Regions from separate parts of the Nocardia sp. NBC_01377 genome, predicted to be linked through region 1. Evidence: riboswitches for the same ligand, from Rfam matches in the RefSeq annotation. Region 1 holds a riboswitch; each other region holds the start of a gene.
What was found. Region 1 has a riboswitch for S-adenosylmethionine ahead of OG225_RS32135 (rhodanese-like domain-containing protein). Riboswitches for the same ligand answer to the same signal wherever they lie in the genome.
Positions count from the first base shown of each region.

Region 2: it holds a riboswitch for S-adenosylmethionine, as region 1 does, so the genes downstream of both, OG225_RS36500 (aminotransferase class V-fold PLP-dependent enzyme) here and OG225_RS32135 (rhodanese-like domain-containing protein) in region 1, are expected to answer to the same signal.
Region 3: it holds a riboswitch for S-adenosylmethionine, as region 1 does, so the genes downstream of both, OG225_RS39685 (bifunctional o-acetylhomoserine/o-acetylserine sulfhydrylase) here and OG225_RS32135 (rhodanese-like domain-containing protein) in region 1, are expected to answer to the same signal.

Region 1 is NZ_CP109566.1:6,955,340-6,964,768, reverse strand. Features, by position in the region: gene OG225_RS32150 (amidohydrolase family protein) at 1-364, opposite strand, end outside; gene OG225_RS32145 (FAD-dependent oxidoreductase) at 445-1,857, opposite strand; gene OG225_RS32140 (hypothetical protein) at 2,232-2,693, shown strand; SAM riboswitch class IV at 2,770-2,885, shown strand; gene OG225_RS32135 (rhodanese-like domain-containing protein) at 2,901-3,317, shown strand; gene OG225_RS32130 (O-succinylhomoserine sulfhydrylase) at 3,314-4,528, shown strand; gene fgd (glucose-6-phosphate dehydrogenase (coenzyme-F420)) at 4,596-5,606, opposite strand; gene OG225_RS32120 (HAD-IIA family hydrolase) at 5,863-6,621, shown strand; gene OG225_RS32115 (hypothetical protein) at 6,702-7,388, shown strand; gene OG225_RS32110 (RpiB/LacA/LacB family sugar-phosphate isomerase) at 7,490-7,936, opposite strand; gene OG225_RS32105 (MarR family winged helix-turn-helix transcriptional regulator) at 8,126-8,578, opposite strand; gene OG225_RS32100 (type 1 glutamine amidotransferase family protein) at 8,612-9,253, opposite strand; gene OG225_RS32095 (nitroreductase family deazaflavin-dependent oxidoreductase) at 9,311-9,429, opposite strand, start outside.
Region 2 is NZ_CP109566.1:7,937,745-7,947,173, forward strand. Features, by position in the region: gene OG225_RS36485 (Pls/PosA family non-ribosomal peptide synthetase) at 1-698, opposite strand, end outside; gene OG225_RS36490 (MarR family winged helix-turn-helix transcriptional regulator) at 865-1,320, opposite strand; gene OG225_RS36495 (DHA2 family efflux MFS transporter permease subunit) at 1,419-2,843, shown strand; SAM riboswitch class IV at 2,877-2,989, shown strand; gene OG225_RS36500 (aminotransferase class V-fold PLP-dependent enzyme) at 3,037-4,356, shown strand; gene OG225_RS36505 (flavin reductase family protein) at 4,387-4,854, opposite strand; gene OG225_RS36510 (YbaK/EbsC family protein) at 5,037-5,513, opposite strand; gene OG225_RS36515 (2-oxo-4-hydroxy-4-carboxy-5-ureidoimidazoline decarboxylase) at 5,575-5,895, opposite strand; gene OG225_RS36520 (crotonase/enoyl-CoA hydratase family protein) at 6,113-6,934, shown strand; gene OG225_RS36525 (MarR family winged helix-turn-helix transcriptional regulator) at 7,011-7,514, shown strand; gene OG225_RS36530 (MDR family MFS transporter) at 7,511-9,367, shown strand.
Region 3 is NZ_CP109566.1:8,691,206-8,700,634, reverse strand. Features, by position in the region: gene OG225_RS39705 (MFS transporter) at 1-484, opposite strand, end outside; gene OG225_RS39700 (NADP-dependent isocitrate dehydrogenase) at 705-1,922, opposite strand; gene OG225_RS39695 (MFS transporter) at 2,274-3,767, opposite strand; gene OG225_RS39690 (TetR/AcrR family transcriptional regulator) at 3,916-4,629, shown strand; SAM riboswitch class IV at 4,682-4,792, shown strand; gene OG225_RS39685 (bifunctional o-acetylhomoserine/o-acetylserine sulfhydrylase) at 4,882-6,207, shown strand; gene OG225_RS39680 (homoserine O-acetyltransferase) at 6,204-7,358, shown strand; gene OG225_RS39675 (hypothetical protein) at 7,418-7,549, opposite strand; gene OG225_RS39670 (oxygenase MpaB family protein) at 7,538-8,092, shown strand; gene OG225_RS39665 (DUF3017 domain-containing protein) at 8,171-8,467, opposite strand; gene OG225_RS39660 (hypothetical protein) at 8,774-9,331, shown strand; gene OG225_RS39655 (cysteine hydrolase family protein) at 9,395-9,429, opposite strand, start outside.

The DNA.
Region 1 (9,429 bases):
AGCCGACCAGGTCGTGGGCGCGTAACGCCTGCAGGGTCATGGCGGTGATGTCGGCGGCGGCGCGTTTGACGTTGAAGCGCAGCGCCCGCACCCCGGCGCGATCCAGGGCGACGATCTCCTCGTCGGTCGCTTCGAGGTCGAGCGCGGTCACGCCGACCCAGCCTTCGCCCAACTCCGATAGTGCCGCCTTCAGGTAGCTCTGATCGGTGCCTTGGAACGAACCGCTGACTACCGCGCCTCCGCGTATGTCGAAGCGCGACATACGCTTTCGGTAGTCGGCGATGGTGAAGGGGCCGGGCAGGTAGCCGTCGTTCTCGGCCAGCGGGAACCGCGGGTCGAAGATGTGGACATGGGCATCGAACACTTGTACAGAATGCCTCAGTCGTCGAGTTTCCGCTGTGGCGACGGTCGCCCGAAGAGTCGACCGTCGCTGTCTCGCGGTTTCTAGACCTTGTGCGGTTCGCTCGCGCGCAGCATGTCCTCGCGCTCGACGACCTTGACCCGCTCGCGGCCTTCGGGCTCGCCGAGTGCGCGTTCGTGGGCGTCGAGGCGGTACCAGCCCTGCCAGGTGGTGAACGGCACGCCCTTGGCCTCGAGGAAGTCGGTCACGGCGTCGAGTTCGGGTTCGGGGGCCGAGACGAAGCCTTCGGCGTCGTCGAGCAGGCAGGCCACGGTCTCGTTGGCGTCGCCCTTGGTGTGACCGATGAGGCCGACCGGGCCGCGCTTGATCCAGCCGGTGACGTAGGTCGCGGGCACGAAACGGGCCTTGCCGTCGGCGTCCTCGTCGGCCAGTACGCGTCCGGCCTCGTTGGGCACGGTGCCTGCCTGGTCGTCGAAGGGCAGGTTGGTGATGTTCTGCGACAGGTAGCCGACCGCGCGGTACACGGCCTGGATGTCCCAGTCCTTGATGACCCCGGTGCCCTTGACGTTGCCGGTGCCGTCGAGTTCGGTGCGTTCGGTGCGAAGACCGATCACCTTGCCGTCGGCGTCGCCGACGATTTCGGCGGGAGATTCGAAGAAGTGCAGGAACAGCTTGTGCGGACGGTTGCCCTGGTCGCGGATGGCCCACTGCTCGAGGGTGTTGGCGACCATGTCGACCTGCTTGGAATGGCGGCGGGCCGCTTCCGAGCCTTCGTCGTAGTCGATGTCCTCGGGGGCGACGATGACCTCGATGGTCGGCGAGTGGTCGAGTTCACGCAGTTCCAGCGGGGTGAACTTGGCCTGGGCCGGGCCGCGGCGACCGAAGACGTGCACCTCGAGCGCCTTGTTGCCCTTCAGGCCCTCGTAGACGTTCGGCGGGATCTCGGTGGGCAGCAGTTCGTCACCGGTCTTGGCCAGCACGCGCGCCACGTCGAGCGCGACGTTGCCGACGCCGAGGACCGCGACCTTCTCCGCGTCCAGCGGCCAGGTGCGCGGCACGTCGGGGTGCCCGTCGTACCAGGAGACGAAGTCGGCGGCGCCGAAGGAGCCGTCGAGATCGATGCCGGGGATGTCGAGGGCGCGGTCGGCGTTCGCGCCGGTGGAGAAGATGACCGCGTCGTAGAAACGGCGTAGGTCGTCGAGGGTGATGTCGGTGCCGTAGTCGATATTGCCGAGCAGGCGGACCTGCTCTTTGTCGAGCACCTTGTGCAGGGCGGTGATGATGCCTTTGATGCGCGGGTGGTCGGGCGCGACGCCGTAGCGGATCAGCCCGAACGGCGCGGGCATGCGCTCGTACAGGTCGATGCTGACGTCGGCGTCGGACTTCATCAACGCGTCGGCGGCATAGATGCCCGCCGGTCCCGCGCCGACAATGGCGATGCGGAGCGGACGGGCCGCCTGAGCATCACCGCTCGCTGCTGCACTCTGTTCGGTCATCTCTTCCGCGCACCCTTATGTTCGAAATTAATGGCGTTGGTCTTAGCTTAGGCTAAGTTCACGCGTCGTTCGGTCGCACCTCACGATGCGTGACGCTGGCGCTGCCGGCACGTGCCCGCACGTTGCCCAGGTCGCTACGACGGTGAGCTGTCATATGGCTATGACAGCAGGCCGCAGTCCCGCGATTCTATCGGTGGCATGTCATACGACCTATCAGGGTGTCGTGAACTGGATGGATGCCGTACCTCACGGCGATCACGAACGACCCGTGATACCAGCCTACCGACGCCGCTTCGCCACGGCACACGGCCGGACCGGACGGGCGCGGCGGGGGTGGACGTCGGATTCCCGCGCCGACCAGGGATCATCGAGGGATGACCGAGCAGCGCCCCGCCCCCGAGGACGACGAAGCGATCGTGGTCGATCAGACCGACAAACGCACGATGGCCCCGTTCATCGCGGCCGCCGTCTTCGCGGCGATCGTGCTGGTCGCGATCGTGGCGGGCGGGGTGTTCTCGCCCGCTGAGAAAAATGTCACAGAGGCCGACCGGATCGCGGCGGCCGCGCAGAACTACGCGAGCGCCCGCAACTCGACCGATGCGGTGCCGCCGCCAGGTGTCGCGTGCGACGGATTCGACGAGGGCAAGTCGCCGTTGGCAGGACAGTTCGCCGGGGGCGGATCGTCCGGAAGTTCGATCGAGATACCGAAAGTCGCGGAGCAGCGGGTCAACGGTGACCGGGGCAAGGCCGCCGTCACCGTGCGGGTCGACGGCCGCGTGAGCACCGAGACCTGGAACTTTCTCCGGGCGGGCGACAGGTGGGTGGTCTGTGGTTGACCGGCGCCGACGAACTGACCGCGTGTCGCATATGAATGTTTGACATGTCGGCCGTCGGACGGGCAATCTCAGTTCAGGTCATGAGAACCAGCGTCAAGCCCCGGCTTGCTGGTCGGCAACCCTCCTCCGCGGTGGGGTGCTCCGGGTGACGACCCGGCCGCGCACCGAAAACGGGTGTGGCAAGTGCGGATTCACAGGAGGATCGACATGAGTTATGCCGGAGACATCACCCCGCAGCAGGCGTGGGAAATACTCCAGGAGCATCCCAAGGCCGTCCTGGTCGATGTGCGCACCGACGCGGAATGGCGTTTCGTCGGCGTGCCCGACACCAGCTCGATCGATCGGCCGACGGTGCTGATCGAATGGGTCGACAGCAACGGCGCCCGCAACACCGAATTCGCCGACCAGCTCGGCAAGGCCCTCGAGACGCGCGATCCGGAAGCACCCGTGGTCTTCCTGTGTCGCTCCGGTCAGCGTTCGGCGCATGCCGCGAATCTGGCGACCCAGCTCGGCATCGGCCCGTCCTACAACGTGCTGGACGGATTCGAGGGCGGCCTCGACAACTCCGGCCACCGCGGCGGCCAGGGCTGGCGTGCCACGGGTCTGCCCTGGCGGCAGTCGTGATCACCGGCGGCGCGTTCGACAAGCCGCTGCCCGACGATGTCGGTCCGGCGACCCTCGGTGTGCGCGGCGGGCTGCGCCGCTCCGGTTTCGAGGAGACCTCCGAGGCGCTGTACCTGACCTCCGGTTTCGTCTACGAGAGCGCCGAGGCGGCCGAGGCCGCGTTCACCGGCGACGTCGAACATTTCGTCTACTCCCGCTACGGCAACCCGACGGTCGCCATGTTCGAGGAGCGGATGCGTCTGCTCGACGGCGCGGAAGCCTGTTTCGCCACGGCGAGTGGAATGTCGGCCGTATTCACCTCGCTCGGAGCGCTTTTGAGCGCGGGCGATCGACTGGTGGCGGCGCGCAGCCTCTTCGGCTCCTGTTTCGTGGTGTGCAACGAGATCCTGCCGCGCTGGGGCATCGAAACCGTCTTCGTCGACGGCGAGGATCTGGACCAGTGGGAACAGGCGCTTTCGGTGCCGACGCAGGCTGTGTTCTTCGAGACCCCGGCCAATCCCATGCAGACCCTGGTCGATGTGCGCAAGGTCAGTGAACTCGCCCACGCGGCGGGCGCGAAGGTGGTGCTGGACAACGTCTTCGCCACCCCGCTGCTCCAGCGCGGATTCGACCTCGGCGCCGACGTCCTCGTCTATTCGGGCACCAAACATATCGACGGTCAGGGCCGGGTGCTCGGCGGCGCGATCCTCGGCCCGCAGGACTACATCGACGGTCCGGTGAAGAACCTGATGCGTCACACCGGTCCGGCGCTGAGCCCGTTCAACGCGTGGACGCTGCTCAAGGGGCTCGAGACGATGCCGCTGCGGGTGCGGCATTCCACCGAATCGGCGCTGAGGATCGCGCGCTTCCTCGAGGGCAACGATTCGGTGAGCTGGGTGCGCTACCCCTATCTGGAATCGCATCCGCAGCACGCGCTGGCGACCAGCCAGATGAGCGGCGGCGGCACCGTGGTCACCTTCGAACTCGACGCGCCCGCGAACGAGGCGAAGAAACGGGCCTTCGAAGTGCTGAACCGGCTGCGGATCGTCGATATCTCGAACAACCTCGGCGATTCCAAGTCGCTCATCACCCATCCGGCCACCACGACGCACCGCGCCATGGGGCCCGAGGGACGCGCCACCATCGGCCTGTCCGATGGGGTCGTCCGCATCTCGGTCGGCCTGGAGGATGTGGACGACCTGCTCGGAGACCTCGAGCGCGCGCTGCGCTGAGATTCGACGCGACAGACGAAAGAACCCCGTCCCGACGACCCGGGACGGGGTTCTTCGCGTTCATCGATCAGGCGAGTGCGCGCAGGCGGGGGCCGAGATCGCGTTCGAACAGTTCGAGGAACCGGCGCTGATCGTGGCCGGGGGCGTGGAAGACCAGGTGGTTGAGCCCGGCGTCCAGGTACGGCTTGATCTGGGCGACGGCCTCGTCGGGGTCGCTGGCGACGATCCAGCGCTTGGCGATCTGTTCGATCGGCAGCGCGTCGGCGGCGGTTTCCATCTCGATCGGGTCGGTGATGCTGTGCTTCTGTTCGGCGGTCAGCGACAGCGGCGCCCAGAAACGGGTGTTCTCCAGCGCCAGTTCGGGATCGGTGTCGTAGGAGATCTTGATCTCGATCATCCGGTCGATATCGTCGACCGAGCGCCCGGCCTTGCCCGCGCCCTCGGCGACGGCGGGCATCAGCTTCTCGGTGTAGAGGTCCATACCCTTGCCCGAGGTGCAGATGAAACCGTCGCCCGCGCGACCGGCGTACCGGGCGACCAGCGGGCCGCCCGCGGCGATGTAGACGGGGATACCGCCCTTGGGCACGTCGTAGATGGAAGCGCCGACGGTCTTGTAGTACTGGCCCTCGAAATCGGTGCGCTCCCCGGTCCACAGGGCGCGCATCAGGTCGACGGATTCGCGTAGCCGGGCGAACCGCTCCTTGAACTCCGGCCATTCGCCGGTGTAGCCGGTCGCGATCTCGTTGAGCGCCTCACCGGTGCCGACGCCGAGCATCACGCGGTCCGGGTACAGGCAGCCCATGGTCGCGAAGGCCTGGGCGATCACCGCGGGGTTGTAGCGGAAGGTCGGGGTCAGCACCGAGGTGCCCAGCTGGATGCGCCGGGTGCGCTCACCCACCGCGGCCATCCATGCCAGCGAGAACGGGGCATGTCCGCCCTTGTGCCGCCACGGCTGGAAATGATCGCTCACCGTCGCGCTGTCGAGTCCGTGTTCCTCGGCGAGCACCGCGATCTCGACCAGTTCACGCGGTCCGAATTGTTCCGCCGACGCCTTGTATCCGAGTTTGAGACCACTCATGTGCGTCACTCCTTCGCTTCGCTGCCACGCATCCGGTGCGGGTATTTCCGACACCGGTCGGCCGCACGCGGGTGTTTCCCGCACCAGCGCCGCGTGCGGCGTACGGCTGATTCGACCATAGCCAGCCCGATTCGCGACGTTGTGCAGGGGCGCGTCCGACGGCCCGCCGCGCCGTGTCCGGGCGCTCCCGGCGCGGGTAGCCGATAATTGACTCGTGACTCCAGACGACGAGCCGATCCTGTCCTACCTCACCGATATGGACGGGGTGCTGGTCCACGAGGATCACCTCGTCCCCGGCGCCGACGATTTCCTCGCCGAACTGCGTGACAAACAGATCCCGTTCCTGGTCCTGACCAACAATTCGATTCGCACCCCGCGTGATCTGCAGGCCAGGCTGCGTCACAGCGGTCTCGACATCCCCGAGGACGCGATTTGGACCTCGGCGCTGGCGACCGCGACATTCCTCGACGACCAGCGCCCGAACGGCACCGCGTACGTGGTCGGGGAATCCGGTCTCACCACGGCACTGCACGAGATCGGCTATGTGCTGACCGATAGCGACCCGGATTACGTGGTGCTCGGTGAGACCCGCACCTATTCGTTCGAAGCGATCACCACCGCCATTCGGCTGGTCGAACGCGGCGCTCGATTCATCGCCACCAATCCGGACGCGACCGGACCCTCACGCGACGGATTGCTTCCCGCGACCGGTTCGGTCGCCGCGCTCATCACCCGCGCCACCGGCAAGGACCCCTACTACGTCGGTAAACCGAATCCGCTCATGATGCGCTCGGCATTGCGGCGCATCGGCGCGCATTCGCAATCCACCGTGATGATCGGGGACAGGATGGATACCGATGTCGTCTCCGGTCTCGAGGCGGGTATGCGCACGATCCTGGTGACCACCGGTATCTCGACGCGGAATTCGGTCGAGCAATATCCGTACCGGCCGACGGCGGTCATCGATTCGGTCGCCGATCTCGTCGGACGCACCTCGCGACCTTTCGGCGACTGAACCCGGGGTCCCGGCGAACCGCACGCGCGGAAGGTGAAGTGCCCGTTGCGGTGTCGGGGGCGGCGTGTAGCTTCTCCGCCATGATTGCCGATGCACGAAGTTTCAAGGCGGACCAGGTGTCACGCGAGGAAATCCTGGCCGCGATCGAGGGGTTCCGGGAGGAATACAAAGCCGAGCAGATCACCGGGGCGCTCGACGATATCGAGAGCTATACCCTCGACATTCTGTTCGTGGCAGGGGATCTGCACATCCGAGGCGATCTGGACCTGTTCACCGAAGGGGCGTTCCTGCTGATCGTCCTCGGGGATCTCCGTGTCGACGGCGCGTACACCGACCAGGACGACCCGGAGACGTATCTGCTGGTCACCGGCGATATGCACGCCAGGGACGTGGTCACCGCCGGGTGGCTGGAAGTGCACGGCGATCTGCGTGTCGGCAGGCTCATCGGCGACTACAACGATTGCAGCGCCTATATCGGGGGAGATATCAGCGCCGGCCTCTTCTACGGCGAGGAGCATTTCTTCACCATCGAGGGCGAATTGGACGCCGACGTCGTGGTCGGGAGCCCGCGCCTGATGATCGACCACGAACCGGAGGGGATCGAACTCGACGATCCGAAACTGCTCGAGTATTTCGATCGGGAGCTGCTGCGAATTCTCGAGGACACCGCCGAGGACGGCACCCCGATCATCGACGTGGACGGCATCGACGATTTCCGCGAGGTGAAACACCGCGTCATCAAGGGCGTTCCGCTCAAGACTTCATAGTCGCGTCGGTACCTGCCCGCAGCGCGGTCGGCGCCGCGGGATCACCGTTTCCCCTTCGGCCTGCGGTAGCAACGGCTTTCGCGGGTCGGCTGCCCTTCGATTCAGCGGCCGCGCTCGATTTCCGCGAGATGTTCGATATTGGCCCGATCATCGGATTCCGCGCTCGGCCGACCGGCGAACCACGCGTCGAGTATTTCGGTGAGTTCGGCGCCCGAGGTCGTGCGCAGGCTGAGCGCGAGCACGTTCGCGTCGTTCCAGGTGCGCGCCCCGGCGGCCGTCGCGGCATCCGCGCACAACGCCGCCCTGATCCCGGCGACCTTGTTCGCCGCGATCGACGCACCGGTTCCGGTCCAGCAGCACACGATGCCCTGATCGGCGCGGCCCTCGGCGACGTCACGCGCGACGGCTTCGCTCGCCCACGCCCAATCGTCGCGTTCGGTCTCCGACAGCGCGCCGTGCACCGTGGTCTCGAAACCACGCCGCGCGAGTTCGCGAACCACCTCGTCGGCGACCCCGGTCCGCTCGTCGGCCGAAACAGATATCCGCATGGGCCAAGGGTAGTGAGCGGCGGGCCCGCGCGGAACACGGATCTCGTTCGGTACCGAGCGAATTCTTTCGCGCGGCGACCGGGTCACGCGTTGTCGACGCCGTCGCGTGATTCGTGAACTCGCGAGACACGGTGTCGACGGCCAGTGCGCCACGGCGACACCCAGGCGAACGGCGGGAGCCCGATCCGGTCAGGTCCGGTCGGCGATGGCATCCAGCGCCGCCGACAGTTCGGTCAGCATCGCGACGGCCTCGGCGAATCGTTCCTGCCCGAGCTCGGCGACGAGCCGGTCGGCGATCACCGCGTGCGCGGGTGTGATCCGCTCGACGGCGGCGCGCCCATCCTCGGTCAAGGCGACGAGTTTGGCGCGCCGATGCGCGGGATTCGGCTGGTATTCGGCCAAACCCCGGTCCGCCACGATGTCGGCGATCCGCTGCACGCTCTGGCGGGTGATGCCCATGGCGCGGGCGATACCGGCCACCGGCAGCGGTTCTTGCAGGATCGCGCCGAGTACCTGCCACCATGCCGCCGTCAGCCCGGCGGGGACGGCCAATTCCTCCGCGATGGCGAGGAATTGGCCGTTGAGCCGGAACGAGGTGATCGCGGCCGTGCTGAAGAGTTGTTGATCGCCGGTTTCAGCCATGTCGGCTCTCGATGACTTCCGGGCATTCGTTCGTCACCGCGCGTCCGCCGTTCGCGCGTGTTCGTACTCGTCCAAGATCGCGTATGCCGCCGCGTCGTTGTCCGCGTAGAGCCGGTACCACGCCCGCAGGATATGCGCCTCGTAGACGCCGAGGCGGCCGAGGACCTCCCTGGCGAAGGCGAACGGCGCGGTGCCGGAGGCGGTGATGACATCACCGTCGGTGACCGCGAGTTCCTCGACGTAATGCCCCGCGCCCGCGTACCCGCTGTACTCGAGAAATACGGCCGCATTACTGGTGTGGCGCTTGCTGTCGAGCAGTCCGGCGCGCGCGAGCCCGAACGTGGCGCCGCAGATACCCGCCACCGGCACACCCGCCGCGACGAATTCGGTCGCCTTCTGCTCGAAGTCCGCCAGTTGACCGCTGATCCACTGATCCGCGCCGGGCAGGATCAACATCGCGCTCTGCTCGGGTGTCAGGTCGTCCAGCGTCATATCGGGAACGATCCGGACCCCGCCCATGGTGACGATCGGATCGCCGGTGCGCCCCACCGTTCTCACCTCGTAGGAACCGGGGGCCGTCTGCCATTCCGGTTTGTTGATATGCGCGATGGCGGCGCCGACCTCCCAATCGGCGAGGGTGTCGAAAACCGCCGTGTGTACCGTCTTCGAAGTCATGACAGTATGCTGTCATATTTGACAGCATACTGTCAATATCGACGGGCTCGATCCGGATCAGTCGCGGGTCAGGGCGAAGATGCGCAGGTCGCGGTCGGTGCGATCGCGATAGGCGGAATAGGCGCCGGTGATCTCCACGAATCGGGCGAAGATCGCGTCCTTGTCGGCCTCGGGAA
Region 2 (9,429 bases), 980 kb from region 1:
GCCGGTTCTGCGTGTCCCGAGTCCGACGCGGTTGTGGATGGTTCGGACTTCGCGAATTCGGGTCCGGTCGGCTCGGTTGCGGCCAGTCCCGGCGGGGCCGATTCGGGCGTGCCCGGTTCCGGCCCAGCTGACGCTGCGGTGGCCGCCGCGCTCGTGGTCTGTTCGGGTGCGACTTCGGCCTGCCCGGCCGACGTATCCGCGGCGGGCTCCCGCTCGACCGACGTATCCGCGGCGGAGTCCTGCCCGACCGGCGTGTTCGCGGCGGGGACGGATTCGATGCCGTTCGCGGTGACGACGGCGGTCACCTTCGCTTCGCCGAAGACCAGGCGGGCTCGCTCGTCCGGGTCGTCCGCGTCGACGGGGACGTAGGCCGCCCCGGCGTGCAGGACGGCGAGGATGGTCACGTAGAGCTCGTGGGTGCCCGACGGCATGCGGACGCCGACGCGGTCGCCCGCGCTCACTCCCGCCGCGCCGAGACGCGCGACGAGGACGTCGATCTCGGCGAGGAGTTCGGCGTAGCCGAGGACTACCTCGCCGTCGTCGATGGCGGGCGCGTCGGGGTAATCGATCGCCGTGGCGGCGAGTATGTCGACCAGGGTGCGTGCGGGTGCGGCGAGGCTGCCGCGTGACAATGGATCGGGAATCGCCCCCGTGTCCTGGCCCTCGCTCGCCGTGGCGTCGACCTGCGGCTGCAGCATGACGTCCTGACCACCTCTCATCGACCTGCCTAGCTCTTCACCCTTGGTTGTTTCACAAGAGGGTTACCAGAGGGCAAACGCCACGGTGACCGAGTATCTACGGTACTCGGGGTATCGCCTGGTTCGTGCGCCCGGACACGGTGGTTCTCGCCGCGTCCCAGCGGGTCTACCGGGCGGAATGCCGGTTTCGGTCGCTCAGCGACGGGTCCTCACCGAGCGCTTTGAGGGCGAGGCGGTGCAGTGTGCGTTGCTCGTCGTCGTCGAGTCGACGTAGTACGCGCTTGGCGGCGGCCTCGATCATGTCGTCGGTGCGACGGCGTTCGGCCCGCCCGGCCTTGGTGACCGTCAGTCGGTATTTGCGCCGGTCAGCGGCGTCGCGGGTGCGAACGACCAGGCCGTCGCGTTCGAGTCCGTCGATCAATCGGACGACCTCGCTGCGGTCGATGCCGAGCGCGGTCGAGACCTGCTGTTGGGACAGTTCGGCGTATTCCTCCAGGTAGACCAGCACCCAATGCTCGCGCAACGACATGCCCATCTCCGCGTGCACGGCCTTGTGCAGCTTGCCGAGGGCATAGGTCGGGAACCGGAGCAGGCCGGGCGGATGCGACGGGTCGTCTGACATCCGGAAATTGTATCCATTGTTGATTCGACAAACTGTTGATAATCTCAACAATCTCAGTGATCTACAGATCTCGGATATCGATCGATAACGGAGGATCCATGTCGGATACTCGAACCGCCGCCGTCGCTCCCGTGCTCGAACCCATTCCCGCGAGCGTGTGGCGGGTCGCGGGCGTCGTCGTCTTCGGTGCGGTCATGAGCATGTTGGACACGTCACTGGTCAATATCGGGCTCGACACCATCGCCACGGATCTGGGCGCGACGCTCGACAGCGCGCAATGGATCGCCAGCGGATATCTGCTCGCGCTCGCGGTCACGCTTCCGCTGTGCGGGTGGCTCGGCCGCCGCGTCGCGATGGACCGGCTGTGGATGGGCGCGCTGATCGCGTTCACCGTGATGTCGGGGCTGTGCGCGCTCGCGCCGAGTATGGGCTGGCTCATCGCCCTGCGAATCGGTCAGGGGTTGGCGGCCGGTTTGCTGGTGCCCGCCGGTCAGGCGATGATCGGGCGGGTGGCCGGTCCGCATCGGCTCGGCAGGGTGATGAGCGTCGTCGGTATCGCGGTGGTCTCGGCTCCCGCGATCGGCCCGACCGTCGGCGGGTTGATGCTGGCGCATCTGGACTGGCAGTGGCTGTTCCTGATCAATATTCCGTTCGGCGTGGTGGCCTTCGTGCTGGCACGGCGCTCGCTGCCCCGTGTGCCGGCGTCGGACGTGACGGCGAGTTTCGATATCGCCGGATTCGCGCTGATCGCGCTCGGGCTCTCGGCGCTCGTCTACGGATTGAGCGAATTCGGCGGTCGCGGTGGACTTTCCGCGCCTACGGTGTGGGTTTCCCTGGTGGTGGGAGCGCTCGCGCTCGGCGGTTTCGTGCTGCGCGCGGTGCGTGCGCGGCAGGCGAGTCTCCTCGACATCACGATGTTCCGCAGTCCGGTTTTCGCGGCGGCCACCGTCGCCCACTTCTTCGGCGGGATGTCGCTGTTCGGGTCGATGCTGTTGCTGCCGTTGTATTTTCAGAATCTGCACGAGAAGGGGCTGGTGGCGACCGGTCTGTTGCTGCTGTCGTTCGGGATCGGCGGTGTCGTCATCCTACCGATCGGCGGTCGCCTCACCGATCGGTACGGCGGCGGTGCCGTCGCGGCGGTCGGCGGACTGGTACTCGTCGCGGTGTCGCTGCCCTTCGTATTCGGCGACGCCTCGATGAATCCCGTTGTCATCCAAGTGCTTCTACTGTTCCGAGGGATCGCGACCGGGCTGACCGGGGTGCCGATCGTCGCCTCGGCCTACGCCGCGGTGCGGGCCGAACAGCTGCCGGACGCGGCCTCGGTGGTGAACATCCTCCAGCGCATGGGCGGATCCATCGGCGCCGCTCTGCTCGCGGTGGTGCTGTACCGGGCGACGGTCGCGGGCAACGGCGTCGAGGTGGGTTTCCAGCGGGCGTTCCTGTGTCTCACGCTCGCCGCGGTCGTGTCCTTCGTCACCTCGTTGGTGTTGTGGCGCGAAGAGTCGTCGGAATGTCGCGGTTGACAGGGCGGTGATGCTTCTGCCAACCTCGATTCAGGTCATGAGTACCAGCGTCAAGCCCCGGCTAGCTGGTCGGCAACCCTCCTCCGCGGTGGGGTGCTCCGGGTGACGACCGGGCCGCGCCCGACCGGGCGCGGCAAGCGCGGACTCGAACGATCTCCTGATCGCGAGTCCCCTCGGCCGATGGGATTTTGTGATGACTTCTGTGGCGAACCAGACCTGTGCCCCGCTCGCGCGGGTGTCCGGCGACGATCTCCAGGTGCCGCTCGTCCAGGGCGGAACCACCACCTACGCGAATTTCGACTACGCGGCGAGCGCCCCCGCGCTGGCCCGGGTCACCGATCGGGTGCAGCAGTTGCTGCCGTACTACGCCAGTGTGCACCGGGGCGCGGGTTACGCTTCCCGGATCTCCACCGAATGCTACGAATCGGCGCGCGGATCGGTGAGCCGGTTCTTCGATGCCGAGGAAGACCAGGTCGTGGTCTTCACCCGCAACACCACCGATTCGCTCAACCTGCTGGCCGGATGCGTGCCGGGCGAGACCGTCGTGCTCGATACCGAACATCACGCCAACTTCCTGCCGTGGACCAGGAACGGACGTCGCGTGGTCCGGGCCGCCGACACCGTCGAGGAGACCATCGCGCTGCTCGTCGCCGAATTGTGTGCCAGGCCCGCCGCGTTGCTCGCCGTCACCGGAGCCTCGAACGTCACCGGTGAAGTGCTGCCGATCGAGCGGCTCGCCGAGGTGGCCCACCGATGTGGCGCGCGCATCCTGGTCGACGCGGCGCAGCTGGCCCCGCACCGTCGGATCAGTCTGCGCGACAGCGGAGTCGATTACCTGGCCTGCTCCGGTCACAAGCTCTACGCGCCGTTCGGCACGGGCGTTCTCGTCGGCCGTCGCGACTGGCTCGACGCCGCCGAGCCGTATCTCGCGGGCGGCGGCGCGGTGCGCGAGGTGGCTGTGGATTCGACGGAATGGGCTCCCGCACCGCAGCGTCACGAGGCGGGTTCGCCTAATGTGCTCGGCGCGGCGGCTATCGCCGCCGCCTGCGAGGCGCTGTGCGATGTCGACGCCGAAACCCTCGCCGATCACGAACATCGTCTCGCCGAGCGGCTGCGCGAGGGCCTGTCCGCGGTGCCCGGCGTAGAACTGCTGCGCCTGTGGTCCGACAGCCCCGATTCGGTCGGCATCGTCGCCTTCACCCTCGACGGTTACGAACCCGGCCACGTCGCCGCCTACCTCTCCGCCGAACACGGGATCGGCGTCCGCGACGGCCGCTTCTGCGCCCACCCGCTGCTCGCCCGCCTCGGTCTCGACGGCGCGTTGCGCGCCAGCGTCGGCCTCGGCACCAGCTCGGCGGATGTCGAGCGACTCATCGAGGCCGTCGCCACGCTCGTCGACAGGGGCACGGGCTGGGATTACGCCCGAACCGGCGCGCACTGGAACCCCACCCCCGAAACCCGCCCCTTCGCCGCCACCGACCCGATCGGCACCTCCCCCTGCGCCCTCGGCTGAACCCGCGCGCGGCGTGATCCGCTGCGAAACCTATCGGTCCAGCGAGGTGGGGCGGTGGTAGCGGCCCTGGTAGTACAGCAGCGGGGCCGCCGCGGGTGTCTCGTCGGTGTTGTCGTGCACGCGGGTGACCAGGCCGACGACGAAAGTGTGGTCACCGATGGGAATTCGGTGGTGGACGGTGGCGCGGACCCAGATGGGGGTGCCGTGCAGGACCGGCTCGCCGGTGTCGAGGGGCGTCCACAGGGAGCGGTCGGAGAAACGCTCGTCGGCGGTGCGGGAGAAACGCTGGGCGAGGTGGTGCTGGTGTTCGCCGAGGAAATGGATGACCACCGAATCCGCGCCGAGCATGGCGTCCAAGCTGGACGAGGTGTGGGCGATATTGAAGGAGACGAGCGGGGGCTCCAGCGAGAGCGAGGCGAACGAGGTCGCGGTGAAACCGATCGGGCCGCGCTCGGAATTCAGGGTGACCACCGTGACGCCCGCCGGGTAGTGGCGCATCGAGGCCCGATACTGCTCGGCGGTGATGCCGCTCAGATCGTCGGGTATCTGGATTCCGGCGCCCGGCGGTGGTACTTCGGTCACATGTCGAAGTTACGCCCGCGCGACCGATCGCGGACGTCCGCGCGGGCTTCGGCCACTGTTCGATATGTCACGGGAGTGCCCGACGAGCACGCGCCGGATCAGTCGACGTCGATCGGCAGGCCCGCGGTGATCCGCACGAGTTCACGGAACGATGTGCGGAACAACGTGTTCGGATGACCGCCCGCGGCCCACACTTCCCGGTGACCGGACAGCGCGTTGTCGACCCAGGTGGGCAGGTTGGTGGGATGACCGACCGGGGCGACGCCGCCGATCGGCTGCCCGGTGACCTCGCGCACCATCTCGGCCGGGGCCGTGGTCAGCGTGCCTTCCAGGCGCTGCCCGGTGTGCTGGAGGTCGACCTGGTGCGCACCGGATACCAGGAGCAACACCGGATCGTCGTCCAGCAGGAAGACCAGGGATTTGGTGATCGCGCCCACATCGACACCGAGCGAGCGCGCCGCCTCGGCGGCCGTGGCCGCCGGTTCGGGTCTGCTGACGATGACACCGTGATGTCCGCGCGCGATCAGCGTGTCCGAGACCCGGCATGCGACCGGGGGTAACGACGACCTGCGCATGGCACCAGGGTAAGGCGATTGCGGAGGGTACGCCGGGCGAAGTGGCCAGGTCGGTGTCGGTTCAGTACTCGGGATAGCCTTCCTCCGGCCCCAGCATGCGTTCGATCCGGTCCCTGGTGACCTTCGTCAGTTCGGTGACCGTATGTGCGCCGAGGTGTTCGTGGCCGACCGCGGCGAGCGCGCGATCCAGATCGGCTTGCGAGAGCTGGAGTAGCTCGAGATCGGCCGCGTTCAGTAGTGCGTCGTGATCCGCGAAGGGGCGCGCGGCCACTATCAGGGTCGCCCAGGTGACATTGCCGCAGCAGGTGTACATGGCGTGCACGGCACGCGTGCGCGGCAGGGAATTGAAGCGGTCCAAGCCGATTCCTCGGTGCATCAGCATTGTGATCTCCGAACCGAATTGAGAGGTTTGCCGACTCGTTCATGATGCGGGGCGAAACTGCGGAGGAACCACCGGTGCACATCGATTTAGCACAGCATTTACCGGGCGCGACCGCTTCCGCCTGCGAAAACCGGAACGCGGTGGTCGGCGGGGCTGTCGATGACGATATCCGGGGATCAGCGGACGCAGGTGCCCGCGTTGTCGATACGCTGTACAAATGACTGATTGGCAGGCGTTCAGCGTCGAAACCAAGGACCACGTCGCGCAGGTGACCCTGATCGGTCCAGGCAAGGGCAATGCGATGGGCCCCGACTTCTGGCGCGAGCTGCCCTTGGTCTTCGGCGAGCTCGACGCCGATCCCGAGGTGCGCGCCATCGTGCTGACCGGTTCGGGCAGGCATTTCTCCTACGGACTGGATCTGCCCGCGATGGCGGGGACCTTCGGCGCGTTGCTCGCCGATCGCGCGTTCGCCGGGCCGCGCACGGACTTCCTGGTCGAGCTGCGCAAGATGCAGGGCGCGGTGACGGCGGTGGCCGATTGCCGCAAGCCGGTGATCGCCGCGGTCTCCGGCTGGTGCATCGGCGGCGGGCTCGACCTGATCGCGGCGGCCGATATCCGGTTGGCCAGCGCGGAGGCCAAGTTCAGCCTGCGTGAGGCGAAGGTGGCGATCGTCGCCGATATCGGGTCGCTGCACCGGCTGCCCGGCATCATCGGCGAGGGGCATCTGCGCGAACTGACCTACACCGGCAGGGATATCGACGCCGCGCGCGCCGAGAAGATCGGCCTGGTCAACGACGTGTACGCCGATCAGGACGCCGTACTCGACGCCGCGCACGCGCTGGCGCGCGATATCGCGGCCAATCCGCCGCTGGTGGTGCAGGGCGCGAAGGATGTCCTGGAACAGCGCACCAAGGATGGGGTGGCGGCCGGGTTGCGCTATGTCTCGGCGTGGAATTCGGCCTTCCTGCCCTCGGAGGATCTGACCGAGGCGATCCAGGCGGTCTTCGAGAAGCGGGATCCGCAGTTCAAGGGCCGTTGAACCAACCTGAGGTTTGCTCTCTTCGTTCGCACGCCTACATACTTGCGTCAAGCAACTAATTGTTACGCAAGTAAAGGTGGACGTGGACGACGAGGCGATCGACACGATCGCGGTGCAGCTCACCCGGTTACAGCGCGTAAGGGAACGCACCGCGGCCCAGATCCGCACCGAGGACGGAGTCGATCCGGCCGTGTTCGTCGTGCTGTTCCGATTGCTCCAGGACGGGCCGATGCGCTCCGGCGCTCTGGCCGCCGCGGTCTACAGCGACGCGTCGACGGTGAGCCGCCAGGTGGCCCACCTCGTCGACCGGGGACTGGTGTTGCGCATGGCCGATCCTACCGACGGCCGCGCCTCGGTGCTCGTGGTGACCGAACGCGGTCGCTCGGTCTGCGAGCGGATCCGCCGCCGTCGCCACGAGAACCTCACCCGGGTGACGGAGTCCTGGATTCCCGCCGACCGGGCCACCTTCGCCGAACTGCTGCGTCGGTTCGTCGACGATTTCGATCGCGCGCGGCCCGGAATGGTTGCCGCTCTCCGCGAATCCCACGCCACCATCACAGGGACGGAGAACAGTTCGTGACCGCACCCGCAGTGACGGAATCCCCCGCGGGTTTCACGCACAAGCAGATCCTGACCATCCTCAGCGGCCTCATGCTCGGCATGCTGCTCGCCGCGCTGGATCAGACCATCGTCTCGACCGCGATCCGCACCATCGCCGACGATCTGCACGGGTATTCGATGCAGGCATGGGCGACCACGGCCTACCTGATCACCGCCACGCTGGCGACGCCGCTCTACGGCAAACTCTCCGACATGTACGGCCGCAAGCCGTTCTTCATGATCGGTATCGCGATCTTCGTCTTCGGTTCGCTGCTGTGCACGCTGGCGCAGACGCTGTACCAGCTGGCCATCTTCCGCGCCGTGCAGGGTCTCGGCGCGGGCGGCTTGATGTCGCTGGCGCTCGCCATCCTCGGCGATATCGTCAGCCCGCGTGAACGCGCCAGGTACCAGGGCTATTTCGTGGCGGTCTTCGGTACGTCGAGCGTCATCGGTCCGGTGGCGGGCGGCGTGCTCGCGGGCACGGGTTCGATACTCGGGGTGAGCGGTTGGCGCTGGGTCTTCCTGGTGAACGTTCCGCTCGGGCTGATCGCGCTGTTCGTGGTCTCGCGGGTTCTGAGACTGCCGAGGAAACCGCACAGCACCGATCGCGTCGACTGGTGGGGCGTGCTCGTACTCGCCATCGGATTGGTGCCGCTGCTCATCGTGGCCGAGCAGGGACACCAATGGGGTTGGGGCAGTCCGGGTGCGGTGATCTGCTACGTGGTCGGCGCTCTCGGCATCATCGGCTTCGTCATGGTGGAGCGGGGCCTGAAGGACGCGGCGTTGATCCCGCTGCGGATCTTCTCCAACAGCACCTTCTCGCTCGGCGTGATCATCTCGTTCGTCACCGGCGCGGCAATGTTCGGCGGAATCGCGCTGCTCCCGCAGTACCTCCAGGTGGTGCGTGGCGCGAGTCCGACCATGGCGGGCTTGCAGATGCTGCCGATGGTGCTCGGCATGATGACCGGTTCGATCATCTCCGGACAGCTCATCTCGCGCACCGGCCGCTACAAGCGTTTCCCGCTGATCGGCGTCATCACGCTGACCATCGGCATGTTGCTGCTGCACTTCCTCGACGCCGACAGCCCGCTGTGGGTGGTGATGGCCTTCATGGCCATCAGCGGTTTCGGCCTCGGCAATCTGATGCAGCCGCTGACCCTGGCGTTGCAGAACGCGTTGCCCGCCAAGGACATGGGCGTCTCCACCGCCGCGGCCACCTTCTTCCGGCAGATCGGCGGCACCTTCGGCGTCGCGATCTTCCTGTCGGTGCTGTTCGCCAGGATGACCCCGAACATCTCCGGCGAACTCCAGTCGGCCTCGGCCGATCCGCAGTTCCGCGCGGCCGTCGTCGCGGGGGCGCAGAGCACCAACCCGGCCGACGTCGCGTTGGCCAAGGGATTGCTCGCCCAGGACACCTCGGCGGCGGGCGAGGTGCTCAAGGACAGTTCGATCATCCAGCAGCTGAGTCCGGAACTGGCGAGGCCGTTCCAGGTCGGTTTCGCGAATTCGATGTCGACGGTATTCCTCGTCGCGGTCGCCGCGTCCCTGATCGGCCTGATTCTCGTGCTGTTCTGGAAAGAACTCCCGCTGCGGCTCCTGGGTGGCATCCAGGCCGCCGACGGTGAGGCCGCCGCGAAATCCCTCGTCGACGCCGAGATGGCACTCGTGGAGCGGACGGGCCTGCCGCTCGCGGGCGGTGAATCGGTGCAGCCGCTGGTAAACGAGCCGCCGGGGGAGTCGGCCGGTCTTGCCGTCGAGCGCGGCGGCACGACGTCGGGCGCGACCAACGGCGTTTCGAAGAAAGTCGACGAGGTGGATCGGGAGAACGCCTGAGTTCGTCGAAAAGCGATCCGGGTGGGTCGTTCCGTGTCACCGGGAGCCGGTGCGCGGGACGG
Region 3 (9,429 bases), 1.7 Mb from region 1:
CCAGCATAACCGCGGCAACGGCCTTGGCGCGCTGTCCAACCGGGGCCAATGTGGCCGCGGCCAGCGACGCCACACCGAAGTACGCGCCATGCGGCAGACCGGAGACGAAACGGGAGAGGACCAGGGTCGCGAAATTCGGCGCGAAGACGCTCGCGATATTGCCGACGGTGAAAGCCACCATCAAGAACACGAGCAGCCGCTTGCGCGCGACCCGCGCGCACAGTGCCGCGATCACCGGCGCGCCGACGACAACGCCGAGCGCGTAGGCCGACACCGCGTACCCGGCCGTCGGCTCGGAGACATGCACGGACTCCGCGATATCGGGCAGCAAACCCATGGTGACGAATTCGGTGGTGCCGATGCCGAAGCCCCCGAGAGCGAGGGCGAGCATGGCCGGGATATGCCAGTCCGTCCGCTCGGCGGGCACGGTCGTCTGCGCGATCACGGGACTGGTCACGCCTTCATGTAACAGGTGCCCGTCCATGATCTCTTCCCGCGCATACGTGAGTTGAGCCACCCGCACCGGCCCGGCCGGACATTCTCGGACGCGACGGGCAGATACCTGCCCGCGGCGACCGCGAATGTCCGCGTGGACCGCAGACAGCTCGGGCACCCACCTGTGGGCGGGTGCCCGTGTCGGCCCGGCGCTGGGAGATCCCAGCGCCGGAAGAGGTGAGCGTGTGAGCTCGCCTCTCTCACCTGGCTCAGCGCAGGGCGCGGGCCAGGTTCTCGTCGAGCGCGCCGAGGAATTCCTCGGTGCTCAGGTAACTCTGGTCGCCGCCGACGAGCGCCGCGAGGTCCTTGGTCATCTGGCCGCCTTCGACGGTCTTGATGACGACGTCCTCGAGGGTCTGGGCGAAACCGATCACCTCGGGGGTGTTGTCCAGCTTGCCGCGGTGCTCGAGCCCGCGCGTCCAGGCGAAGATCGACGCGATCGGGTTGGTCGAGGTCGGCTTGCCCTGCTGGTGCTGCCGGTAGTGCCTGGTGACGGTGCCGTGTGCGGCCTCCGCCTCGCAGGTACGGCCGTCCGGGGTGAGCAGCACGGAAGTCATCAGGCCGAGCGAACCGAAGCCCTGGGCCACGGTGTCGGACTGGACGTCGCCGTCGTAGTTCTTGCAGGCCCAGACGTAGCCGCCCTCCCATTTCATGGAGGAGGCGACCATGTCGTCGATGAGGCGGTGCTCGTAGGTGAGGCCCGCCGCGTCGAACTGGGTCTTGAACTCGGCGTCGAAGACTTCCTGGAAGGTGTCCTTGAACATGCCGTCGTAGGCCTTGAGGATGGTGTTCTTGGTGGACATGTACACCGGGTAGTTCTGGGCGAGTCCGTAGTTGAACGACGCGCGAGCGAAGTCTTCGATGGACTTGCGGAAGTTGTACATGCCCATCACGACGCCGCCCTCTTCGGGCATCTTCACGACCTCGTGGACGATCGGCTCGCTGCCGTCCTCGGGGGTGAAGGTGAGCGTGACGGTGCCGGCCTGGAAGACCTTGAAGTCGGTGGCGCGGTACTGATCGCCGAACGCGTGGCGGCCGATGATGATCGGCTTGGTCCAACCGGGGACCAGGCGCGGCACGTTCGAGATGATGATCGGCGCGCGGAAGATGGTTCCGCCCAGGATGTTGCGGATGGTGCCGTTGGGCGAGCGCCACATCTTCTTCAGGCCGAATTCCTCGACCCGGGCCTCGTCCGGGGTGATGGTGGCGCATTTGACGCCGACGCCGTGCTCTTTGATGGCGTTCGCGGCGTCGATGGTGACCTGGTCGTCTGTTTTGTCCCGGTACTCGATTCCCAGGTCGTAGTACTCGAGGTTCACGTCGAGATAGGGATGGACCAGCTTGTCCTTGATGAACTGCCAGATGATCCGGGTCATCTCGTCTCCGTCGAGTTCTACGACGGTGCCTTCAACCTTGATCTTGGACATGGATCTTCGTGTCCTCCTAGGATGGTGCCCTCATTGCACGGCCAGGTGAACACGCTTGTGAGCGGACCCCAGCTGTTCCAACAGACAACGTATATGTCCCGTCTTGTCGGCGGGACGTGTGGTGCAAAACAAGACAAGCGTACTGCTGGTGATGTGCTCACCGCGCGGGGAGGTACCACTGTGCGTAACCTCGCAGCGTACCCGGGTAACGGTGTTAGTTGTTACCCGCAGGTAGGTATCAGGTGATCGGGAGCATATCGGCGCAGGTCACGCATAATGCGCCTACCTGCCGAACCGACGTGGGTCCGCGCACCGCAACCGGCACGCGGACCCACGATCGGATTCGTTTCCTCAGACCGCCATCGGCACCTTGACGTCGTCCTCGGCTCCCTCGATCAGATTCTCCGGCTTGTCCCGGATCATCAGCGCGATCACCGGGATCGCGGCCAGGAAGAAGCCCGCGCCCACGTAGAACGCGACGTCGTAGCTGTGGATCGAAGCGCGCGCGGCGAGATCGGACACGGTGGGATTGTCGATCACGTAATCCTTGGCGACCTGCACGGAGATCGTGGTGAGCAGCGCGGTACCCACCGCGCCGCCGACCTGCTGCGCCGCGTTCAGCAGCGCACTGGCGACACCGGAGTCCTGCTCGTCCACCTGATGCAGGGCCACGGCTTGCATGCCGACGAACAGCGGGCCCATGCCGAGCGCGATCAGCGACTGCGCGGGCAGCACGCTGAACGCGTAGCCGTCGCCGAAGCCGAGCTGGGCCAGCCAGAGCAGACCGATCGTGCCGAGCACGGCGCCCGCCAACATCAGCGGACGCGGGCCGAGCTTGGGCAGCAGGGTGCTGGTGATACCCGCGGAGATGGCGATGCCGATCGGGAAGGGCAGGAAGGCCACACCCGCCTTCAGCGGCGTGTATCCCAGCGTGTTCTGGAAGTAGAAGCTGAGGAACAGGAACATCGCGAACATCGCGATCGGAACCAGCAGCGCCACGATCAGCGCGCCACCCCGGTTGATCTCACCCGGAATACGCAACGGCAGCAGCGGATTCGCCGAGCGCCGCTCGACCCCGACGAAGACCGCGAGCAGGACGACGCCGACGGCGAGCAGACCCAGCGTGCTGCCCGCGGTCCAGCCGTCCTCGGCGGCGCGACTGAAGCCATAGACGATCGCGACCAGACCGAACGTCACCGAGACGGCGCCCGGCACGTCGTAACCGCCGGTGCGCGGCGCGGGGACGTCCTTGAGGACGAAGGTGAGCGCGCCGATCAGCGCGATGATCGCGATCGGGGCGTTCACCAGCAGGGTCCAGCGCCACGAGGCGTATTCGGTGAGCGCGCCACCGGCGAGCAAGCCGATGGCGGCGCCCGCGGCGGAGATGCCCGCGAAGATCGAGAAGGCCGTCGCGCGCTCCTTCGCCTCGGTGAACGTCACCGAGACCAGCGACAGCGCGGCGGGTGCGAGCAGTGCGGCGAAGGCGCCCTGCAGGCCGCGGCCCACGAACAGCTGGGCCCCGTTCTGCGCGAGTCCGGCCAGCGCCGACGCGGCGGCGAAGCCGATCAGGCCCGCGATGAAGATGTTGCGGCGGCCCAGGTAGTCCGCCATGCGGCCGCCGAGCAGCAGCAAACCGCCGAAGATCAGCGTGTAGGCGGTCATCACCCACTGGGTGTTGCCCTGACTGATCTCGAGATCACGTTGTGCGAATGGCAGTGCGATGGTCACGATAGTGGCGTCGAGAACCACCATGAGCTGTGCCAGCGCGATGACGGCGAGAGCGAGCCAACGTGCGGAACTCCCCCGTTTCCCCGGTGCGTCGGCCGCCGATGCGGTGTCGGTCATCTCGGTCTCCTCGTTCGAAGTACAGGACTTTCGGATCAAGTCGGCTAATCCTGTCACCATCAGACATTTGGCGTCAAGAGAAAAATGTCGCAATCAGACATTTGCCTATGGCTGCCAAACAGTAACAGTCGTGGGATAGAATGCGGAAATGCTCGACTCACCAGCGCCGATCGACGTGGCCGCCGATGCCCGCGCCACCGGCTCGGCTCGGGGACGCTGCGGCCCCAGCCTGCGCGAGCGCAAGAAGATCCAGACCCGCGCGCGCATCATCGAAGTCGCCCTGAACCTGTGCGACAGCCAGGGCTTCGAGGCGACCACCGTGGAGCAGATCGCGCACGCCGCCGACGTGTCACCACGCACCGTGAACAGGTATTTCGAGACCAAAGAGGACATCATCCTCGGCCCGGTCTCCGATTTCGGCGAAGGCGTCGCCATCGCCCTGCGTCAGCAGCCGCGGGCCGACAGCGATCTGCGCGCGCTGTGCAACGCCTACCTGGCGATCATCGACAGCGCCGCCAACGGCGGGGACGTCACCTCGTTCCGGCAGTTCCAGCAAATGCAGCGCATCGCGCGCAACAGCCCCGCGGTCAACGCCCGCGCTCTGGAATTCGGCGAGACCAAGACCACCGCGATCACCCGATGCCTGGCCGAACGCACCGGCGACGCCCCCGGCGCCCTGCGCGTGCGCCTGGTGGTGGCCACCTGGCAGATGCTGTGCCATATCGCGATGGCCGATTCCGAGGAGCTGGTCGTCAACAGCGACCCGCAGACCGCCGCCCGCGCCGCTCGCGCCGCGGTACTCACCGCGTACAACGAGCTCCAGCGCATCTGCTCGCAGTCGCGCCCGCTCGAATCCGCGTGATATTTCCAACGGAATTCGGGCGTTTCGCACCGTCCGGTTACCATGTTTCTCAGGTCATGAGTGCCAGCGTCAAGCCCCGGCTCGCTGGTCGGCAACCCTCCAGCTGCGGTGGGGTGCTCCGGGTGATGACCGGGCTCCCGAAGGCCGGGAGCAAGCGCGCTGTTCAGGAGGATCCCGAAATGTGTTGTTGTCCGTCGCCCGCGTTGCGATAACCCGTTCGTCCGGCGAACAACCCCTCATTTGGAGAACGATATGAGCGATCCAACGACGTCCCCGATCGATCCGGCCGCCTGGTCCTTCGAGACCAAACAGATCCACGCGGGCCAGTCCCCCGATCAGGCCACCGGTGCACGGGCACTGCCGATCTACCAGACCACCTCGTACGCCTTCCGCGACACCGATCACGCCGCGGCGCTGTTCGGGCTGGCCGAACCGGGCAACATCTACACGCGCATCATGAATCCCACCCAGGACGTGGTGGAACAGCGCATCGCCGCGCTGGAGGGCGGAGTGGCCGCGCTGCTCGTCGCCTCGGGGCAGGCGGCCGAGACCTACGCGATCCTCAACCTGGCCTCGGCCGGTGATCACATCGTCTCCAGCCCGCAACTCTACGGCGGCACCTACAACCTGTTCCACTACTCGCTGCCCAAACTCGGCATCGAGGTCTCCTTCGTCGACGATCAGGACGATCCCGAACAGTGGCGCGCCGCCATCCGGCCCAATACCAAAGCCTTCTTCGGCGAGACCATCGCCAACCCGAGTAGCGCCATCTTCGACATCCGCGGGGTCGCCGATGTGGCGCACGCGGCAGGCATCCCGCTGATCGTCGACAACACCGTCGCCACCCCGTACCTGATCCAGCCGCTGGTCCACGGCGCCGACATCGTCGTACACTCGGCGACGAAATACCTCGGCGGACACGGCACGGCCATCGGCGGCGTCATCGTGGACGGCGGCACCTTCGACTGGACGGTGGCCGACGCCGACGGCGCGTCGCGCTACCCCGGTTTCACCACGCCGGACCCGAGCTACCACGGCGCGGTCTTCGCCGATCTCGGCGCTCCCGCCTACGCGCTCAAGGCGCGCGTGCAGTTGCTGCGCGATCTCGGCGCCGCGATCTCGCCGTTCAACGCCTTCCTGATCGCCCAGGGTCTGGAGACACTGAGCCTGCGGATCGAGCGGCACGTCTCCAACGCGAAGGCCGTCGCCGAATTCCTCGCGAACCACGAGGACGTCGAAGCCGTCTTCTACGCGGGTCTGCCCACCTCGCCGTGGTACCAGCGCGCCGCCGCACTCGCCCCCAAGGGCGCGGGCGCGATCATCGCCTTCGACCTGCGCGGCGGTATCGACGCGGGCAAGAAATTCGTGGACGCGCTGACCCTGCACAGCCACGTCGCCAATATCGGCGACGTGCGGTCGCTGGTGATCCACCCGGCCTCGACCACACATTCACAGCTGACACCCGAGGAGCAGTCGGCCGCGGGCGTGACGCCCGGCCTGGTGCGCCTCGCCGTCGGCATCGAGGGCATCGAGGACATCCTCGCCGACCTACGCGCCGGTTTCGCGGCGGCGACGTGACCGTGAGCACCGAGCCGAGCACCGCCCGTCCAGTGACCGGTACGACATTGCTGCCACCGCCGGACGGGCGGCTCGGCGTGATCACCATCGGGGATGTCCGGCTGGAGAACGGCGCCGTCGTCCCCGATGTGGGTCTCGCGGTGCAGCGCTGGGGCGAACTGTCTCCCGCGCTGGACAATGTCGTCCTGGTCGAACACGCGCTGACCGGTGATTCGCACGTGGTCGGCGCGCCCGACGGGCTGCATTCGCAGCCCGGCTGGTGGGACGGCATGGTCGGCCCCGGTGCGCCGATCGACACCGACGAATGGTGTGTGATCGCGACGAACGTGCTCGGCGGCTGCAAGGGCAGCACCGGGCCCGCGTCGCTCGCGCCCGACGGGAAACCGTGGGGCGCGCGGTTTCCGGAGATCTCCATCCGCGATCAGGTGAACGCGGAGATCGCGCTCGCCGATCTGCTCGGCATCGACCGGCTCGCCGCGGTGGTCGGCGGGTCGATGGGCGGTATGCGGGTGCTGGAATGGATGATCACCGCCCCCGCGCGGGTGGCGGCGGCCCTGGTGCTCGCGGTCGGCGCACGCGCCACCGCCGACCAGATCGGCACCCAGGCCACCCAGATCGCCGCCATCACCTCCGATCCGGACTGGCAGGGCGGCGATTACCACGGCACCGGCCGCGCCCCGACGGCCGGAATGGGTATCGCGCGCCGGATCGCGCACCTGACCTACCGGACCGAAGGCGAATTGGATCACCGCTTCGAGAATCACGCCCAGGGCGACGAGGATCCGTGGCGCGGCGGCCGTTACGCGGTGCAGAGCTACCTGGAACATCAGGCCGAAAAACTCTGTAGCCGTTTCGATCCCGCCACCTACGTGTTGCTGACCGAGGCGATGAACCGGCACGACGTCGGCCGTGGACGCGGCGGTGTCGCCGCCGCACTGGCATCGACCCCGGTGCCGTGCGTGGTGGGCGGCGTCGACTCCGATCGGCTCTATCCGCTGCGGACCCAACAGGAATTGGCCGAACTGCTTCCCGGCTGCGACGGTCTGGAGATCGTGCATTCCCGCGACGGGCACGACGGATTCCTGACCGAAGCGGCGGCGGTGTCGAAACTGCTGATCGAGACCATGCGGCTGGCGCGCGAAAACCGCTGAGGCGCGGACTTTCCCGATCGTGCGGTCGGTCGTCGAGGGGTGCGCTGCCGACTAGCGAACTAATCGACCGGGCCGACCAGTAATCGGACCACCGCGTCGACGAAGCCTTCTATGCGTTCTCGCGGATACTCGTCGGGATCGTTGACGGCCGCACCGCCGTCCAGGCCGCCGATCACCTGATGCGAATCCACGCCCCGATGACCGGCATCGAACCGATCAGCGGCAAGCGCTACAGCGCGAACAGCCCGGAAACCCAGCTGTGGATCCACATCACCGGCTGGCATTCGGTACTCAAGGCATACGAGGTCTTCGGCCCCGGACCTCTCACACCCGAGGAGGAGACCCGCTACTGGGCCGAACGCGCCGAAGAGGGAATTCACCACCTCCTGTGGACACCGCGGAGCAACGGTGCGGGCATGTCGTATTACGTCGGCAGCCGGTTGCTTTCGCTCGCCTCGATCGCACTGCTACCGAAATGGATGCGCACGCTCGGCCACTTCGACCGTCCCGGCATCGTCGACATCGCCGTCGCCCCACCCGCCAAATCCCTGGTGTGGGCCTTCACCCGCTTCGACAAGGCGGGCCTGCTCCGAGCTGCCCCGTTCATCGCGCCGATGGCGGGGCGGATTCTCGCCCAGCACATCGAAGGCGCGCCGCCCGCACGGTTGGAAACCACCACGCCCACTGCCGCGCGGGAGCGGTACGGGATGCACGGGGTATCGAAAGCGGTCTGAAATACGGTGCATTGCCGATCTTTTCGCGATGATCGGGCGGTCCGTACGGCTTCGGCCTGATCAATCTGGACCGATCGGTCAGCCGACACCGACCGTGCTGATGGTCGCGGCGAGCGTCACGATGGCGGAGCCGAGCAATCCGAGCGCCGCCACATCGAAGGGCCTGCTGCGCACCGCGAGCAACCCGACCTGCGCGGTCGGCAGGCACAGCCGAAACGCCGCGGCCAGCAGGGTGGCGCCGCCGAAGAACAGCGCGCCACGTCGCCAGCGATCGGAGGCGACGAAGATGACGGCGAGCAGGATGACCAGGGTCACCACCACCATCGGCAGATGGCAGCGCAGGAATTGCGCCCCCGCGCTGGGCCGCCTTCCCATGGGCGATTCGACATCGGTCACACCCCGATTCTTGCAGACCCGCGCCGGACCGGCGCCGAACCCCGGCTCGCGAACGATCCCCCGCGGACACCCGTACCGACAAGACTCACACGGTTGCGCCGACGAACCACCCGTCCGCACCTCGCGACGTGCCCTCCGTTCCGGCGCACAACCGAACCGAGCGGCCACGTATCCCCCACTCGCCCTTGACCCGCACCGTTCCTCCGTACCAGACTGGGCCCGGCATACGAGGCCCGCGGATCCGGCGGAAACCTCGTTCACCGGGGACGAAATCGGGGGAAGACCATGCGAATCAATCGTGCCGTCATGACCTTCGTGACGCTGGTGACCGCGCTCGGCGGCACCGCGAGTTGTTCCGATAACACCGTCGCCCCGCCCGCCCGGCCGACCGTCGACTCCGTCGCCTCCTCCACCGCCGTCGCACCCCCACCCCCCGACTTCGGCCCACTCGGCTACGGCAAGATCCGCCTCGGCATGAGCCTCGCCGACGCCCAGGCCACCGGCGAGATCGCGAAAGTCGAGGATATGGGCGGCGACCCGCCCGGCTGCGGCCGCTACACCGCCACCGCGGGCTGGAGCGGCTTCTACAACCAGGGCGAGATCGTCGCGATCATGCACAACAAACTGCCCGCCCACACTCCCGAGGGCATCACCGTCGGCTCCACCCTGGACGAGATCCGCGCCGCGTACCCCACCCTGAAACTCGGCCACAACTGGAGCTCCGCCGACGTCCCCGGCCAGCCCGCCCACTACGGCTTCCTCGGCATCCGCTCGGAAAGCCCACCCGGGGCGAAGGTCACCCAGATGCTGCTCTACAACGACCGCGACACCTGCCACAACTAGTCGCGCCGCCGAATCCGCGATACGACAACGCGGATACCTGTGGTTCAGCGGAGACCGAGACCGTCACTTCGCAAGAAGCGGTGTGATCGTGTCGACGT